2 regions of the [Bacillus] caldolyticus genome follow, and region 2 is predicted to be linked to the other one. Evidence: a T-box and tRNA genes for the amino acid it is inferred to sense, from the RefSeq annotation. Region 2 holds a T-box; the other holds one or more tRNA genes.
What was found. A T-box is a leader RNA that pairs with one kind of tRNA and senses whether it is charged. The one in region 2 lies ahead of trpS (tryptophan--tRNA ligase), so its partner is inferred to be a tRNA-Trp.

Region 1 (2,372 bases), 1.5 Mb from region 2:
TCCCGTAGTGTAGTGGTTAACATGCCTGCCTGTCACGCAGGAGATCGCGGGTTCGAGTCCCGTCGGGACCGCCATTGTTCCAAAATCACGAAAAATATGGTATGGCTCGGTAGCTCATTCGGTAGAGACGAGCATCCGCTTCATCGAATTCGCTTCGAGTTGCCTCGACGCATCGAGCGTCTTTGAATCAGCTGGTAGAGGAAGAGGCACAGAGCAATTCAACGAGCGAGTTAAAAAATAATATATGGCTCGGTAGCTCAGTCGGTAGAGCAAAGGACTGAAAATCCTTGTGTCGGCGGTTCGATTCCGTCCCGAGCCACCATATAATTGATAGCAAGCTGACTTAGCTCTATTGGCAGAGACGAGCATCCGCTTCATCGAATCGATTGCGAGTTGTCCCGACGCACCCAGCTTCTTCGAATTGGCTGGTAGAGGAAGGGACACAACAAATGAACAATGAGCCACGATTTATATCATAATTATGCCGACTTAGCTCAATTGGTAGAGACGAGCACTTGCTTCGTCGAGTCGGCTTCGAGTTGCCTCGACGCATCCTGCTTCCTCGAATCAGCTTGTAGAGGAAGAGGCACAGAGCACAACAATGAGCCACCTTCTTGCATTTGTTTTATGCCGACTTAGCTCAATTGGTAGAGCAACTGAATCGTAATCAGTAGGTTGCGGGTTCAAGTCCTGCAGTCGGCACCATTCTTTGGAGGGGTAGCGAAGTGGCTAAACGCGGCGGACTGTAAATCCGCTCCCTTTGGGTTCGGCGGTTCGAATCCGTCCCCCTCCACCATGATTAAAGGGGCATAGTTTAATGGTAGAACAGAGGTCTCCAAAACCTCCGGTGTGGGTTCGATTCCTACTGCCCCTGCCATTTTGATTATCATTATGGCGACTATGGCGAAGTGGTTAACGCACCAGATTGTGGCTCTGGCATGCGTGGGTTCGATTCCCACTAGTCGCCCTTCACTTTCCGGCATTGGGGTATAGCCAAGCGGTAAGGCAACGGACTTTGACTCCGTGATGCGTTGGTTCGAATCCAGCTACCCCAGCCAATGATGCGGAAGTAGTTCAGTGGTAGAACACCACCTTGCCAAGGTGGGGGTCGCGGGTTCGAGTCCCGTCTTCCGCTCTCGATCAAGGCGGCATAGCCAAGTGGTAAGGCAGAGGTCTGCAAAACCTTTACCCCCGGTTCGAATCCGGGTGCCGCCTCCATCTAATGAATATAAAAAGTGTTGACAGACATGAAGTAATGTGATAGAATAATACATGTCGCGCCGATGTGGCGGAATTGGCAGACGCGCACGACTCAAAATCGTGTGGGGTAACCCCCCGTGTGGGTTCGACTCCCACCATCGGCATCGAAATAGGGAAAAGGCTTTAGGGACAAGGGGTTTCACGTAAGTGGAATCCCTTGTTTTTTATTTACCGAATACGATTCGAGAGAAGAAAATCGTGTGCGTACAATCGTGTTCGGTGAGGTGAAATGGAAAGTGGGAAGAATAGAAAATGAGAGAGAATTGCAGAGAAAGAGCAAGAGAGGAAGAAGAGGAGAGCTAAGTCGTGAGGAGTTATTGCTAATATCTGATGACAACGCAGAAATTGAATACACATTTGAGGAATTGTTAGAGATATTTATTGAGGATTGCGAACTAAGAAAATTGCAAAACGGCTCGGCTATATTGATGAACAAAAATTCACAGAGCTTGATAATGAAGCTATAGAAATCAATAAAATCATAATCGGACTGATGAGGAAAATTTTAAGAAAGGACGATTAAGCTTAGGCTCTATCCTGAAATAACTGTGGATAACTTTTTTGTTATTTCATTCGTCGATGTGCCAATTTTTATTGGTTGTCTGTTATTGCTAATTGTTGATTTTTGACTAAAAGCAAAGAGACCATTGTATTGAGGTCTCTGATGTTCTTATTAAATTAAAGATTTCAACAGTTAATGTAAATTATCACTTTATTTCGGAACAAAAGAGCCATTTTTTTGCACATTCCTTCAGAAAGCCCTCTCCCCTTTTCTGAAAGAATGTGCTAAATTTTTTGTGAATTATTTCGGAAGAGAAAATCCATCGGTTCATAGGAGGGGGAGGAGGACGTGATTCAATTTCATGACTTTGGCATTGACGTCCAAACGTATGCAGAGCGTGGAAAAGAAAACGACTTCCCTCTTCTGAAAAAGTGTCCGCATTGCCGGGCCAAGCGCCCGTTGCACCGCCACGGTTACTATGAGCGAAACGCATTGACCCCACATGGTGATGATCGCATTTGGATTGTCCGGTATCGCTGTCGGGAATGCTTAAAGACGGTGAGTGTGCTGCCTTCCTTTCTCCTCCCGTATTTTCAGTATACGTTGTCCG
Region 2 (2,372 bases):
CCACATGATTTATGATAAAATAAGCAGTGAGAAGGGAAAGGCGGGAACAGACGATATGAAACAAACGGCTGTGCGGACTGGATGGCTCGTCGCCGCGATGCTGGCGGCAAGCGCACTCATCGTAATAGGGCAAGGAGCATGGAGTACGGTGGCCTTTATTAACGTTTCGTTTTTGCTCTCCCTTTTGCCTCTGTCGCTTGGCGGGCTTTTGTTTGTTTATGAACGCGGGTTTTTCAGCGGATTCGCATACGGGTTTCGCCGATTGCGCAGGAATCGAACGAAGGTGGAGCGGTATCTTGAGGAAGCGGCAGCAGAACATGAATCGGATGAGCTGCTCGGTCCGCGGCGTTTCGCCATCACGTATCCGCTTCTCTTTTCTGGTCTGCTTCTGTTTCTGGCGATGATTGCCGCCGGATATGCCGTGCAATAAGGTTGCAACAGCTGAATGTTTTCCGTATAATATAAGGCAAATCTAGGATCAACCGAGCGATGAGAAAGAAGAGTACATATTGGCGATGCCTTCAGAGAGCTTGTGGACGGTGCGAACAAGCGGCTAGCCATATGGAATGGGCTTTCGAGCTTCCCGCCGAACCGGCGACGCAGTAGGCGAGGACGTTTCCCCGCGTTACAGGGGGCCATGCGCTAAGCATGGGCTGAGCGATTGCGCTTGTCGGCGCAATAAGTAGGGTGGCACCGCGGTCCTACCGTCCCTATCAGAGGGCTGGCAGGGCCTTTTTTATTTTTTGCTTGAGGGAGTGAAGATCGATGAAAACCATTTTTTCCGGCATTCAGCCAAGCGGCGTCATCACCCTTGGCAACTACATCGGGGCGCTGCGGCAGTTTGTCGAGCTGCAGCATGAATACAACTGCTATTTTTGCATCGTTGACCAACACGCCATTACCGTTTGGCAAGACCCACACGAACTGCGGCAAAACATCCGCCGCCTCGCCGCTTTGTATTTAGCAGTCGGCATCGACCCGACGCAAGCGACGTTGTTCATCCAGTCAGAAGTGCCGGCGCACGCTCAAGCCGCTTGGATGCTGCAGTGCATCGTTTATATCGGCGAACTTGAGCGGATGACGCAATTTAAAGAAAAATCGGCCGGCAAAGAGGCGGTCAGCGCCGGACTGCTCACGTACCCGCCGCTGATGGCCGCTGACATTTTGCTTTATAACACCGACATCGTCCCGGTCGGCGATGATCAAAAGCAGCATATCGAATTGACGCGGGATCTGGCCGAGCGCTTCAACAAACGGTATGGCGAGCTGTTCACGATCCCTGAGGCGCGCATTCCGAAAGTCGGCGCCCGCATCATGTCGCTTGTCGACCCGACGAAAAAAATGAGCAAATCCGACCCCAACCCGAAAGCGTACATCACACTGCTTGACGATGCGAAAACGATCGAGAAGAAGATCAAAAGCGCGGTCACCGACTCGGAAGGAACGATTCGCTACGACAAAGAAGCGAAGCCAGGCATTTCGAACTTGCTCAATATTTATTCGACGCTATCCGGTCAATCGATCGAGGAGTTGGAGCGGCAATACGAAGGAAAAGGATACGGCGTCTTCAAAGCAGACCTCGCTCAAGTCGTCATCGAAACGCTTCGACCGATTCAAGAGCGGTATCACCATTGGATGGAAAGCGAGGAGCTTGACCGCGTGTTGGATGAAGGGGCGGAAAAAGCAAATCGGGTTGCATCGGAAATGGTGCGCAAAATGGAGCAAGCCATGGGGCTCGGGCGGCGGCGGTAAATAGCCGCATCCAGCGAAGCCATACAAAAACGGGCAGGCGCCTATCGCCTTGGCCCGTTTTTTAATTGACTTTTGGTTCTTGCTCCATTTCCCACAGTTTTTCGAAAAATGGCTGCCCTTTGATCAAGTTTTCGCACAGCTGCTCATGCCGTTCGGACCACCCGTATTTCGTCTCGTTATACAATTGTTCCCACGCTTCATCAAAAGACATTTTTTGAATAGCGGCGTATTTTTCCGGCGCCCATTCCGTATACCAATAGCGCATCTGGGCAGTATTTTTTGTCGAATAAAGCTGGTCAAGCGCCATAAACAACAGCTGTTTCAACTGCCGCTCTTTGCGCGTGAGTCCGCACATCAGTTCCGGAGCCGGCGATAAAATGTGGTATTCTTTTTCATACCTCGGCAGCGGATAGTCCCGTTCCTCCGCTTCGGCCGCCATTTCGTAGACGAGTTGTTCCTGACGCGGAATGAGACGGCTTTTGCGAATCGGGATTTGATAACCGATTGTATCGACAGCCAAAACGCCGGCGCCGTCCGTGACAACGAAACAATAGTCCAGCTGAATGCGTTCATGGTTTTTGCGGACATACGCCTTCTGATGTACATCGTCTAGCAGCGGT

Region 1: it has a tRNA-Trp gene. The T-box ahead of trpS (tryptophan--tRNA ligase) is inferred to sense a tRNA for this amino acid. The anticodon was not compared.

What each region holds. Positions count from the first base shown of each region.
Region 1 covers NZ_CP025074.1:2,626,256-2,628,627, forward strand. Annotated here, with positions in the region: tRNA gene CWI35_RS13635 (tRNA-Asp) at 1-74, shown strand, start outside; tRNA gene CWI35_RS13640 (tRNA-Phe) at 247-322, shown strand; tRNA gene CWI35_RS13645 (tRNA-Thr) at 630-705, shown strand; tRNA gene CWI35_RS13650 (tRNA-Tyr) at 712-796, shown strand; tRNA gene CWI35_RS13655 (tRNA-Trp) at 804-877, shown strand; tRNA gene CWI35_RS13660 (tRNA-His) at 895-967, shown strand; tRNA gene CWI35_RS13665 (tRNA-Gln) at 984-1,058, shown strand; tRNA gene CWI35_RS13670 (tRNA-Gly) at 1,064-1,135, shown strand; tRNA gene CWI35_RS13675 (tRNA-Cys) at 1,145-1,218, shown strand; tRNA gene CWI35_RS13680 (tRNA-Leu) at 1,280-1,364, shown strand; gene CWI35_RS13685 (hypothetical protein) at 1,497-1,727, shown strand; gene CWI35_RS13690 (DUF6431 domain-containing protein) at 2,111-2,372, shown strand, end outside.
Region 2 covers NZ_CP025074.1:1,172,776-1,175,147, forward strand. Annotated here, with positions in the region: gene CWI35_RS06155 (DUF3899 domain-containing protein) at 56-430, shown strand; T-box leader at 481-715, shown strand; gene trpS (tryptophan--tRNA ligase) at 766-1,752, shown strand; gene CWI35_RS06165 (YjbA family protein) at 1,814-2,372, opposite strand, start outside.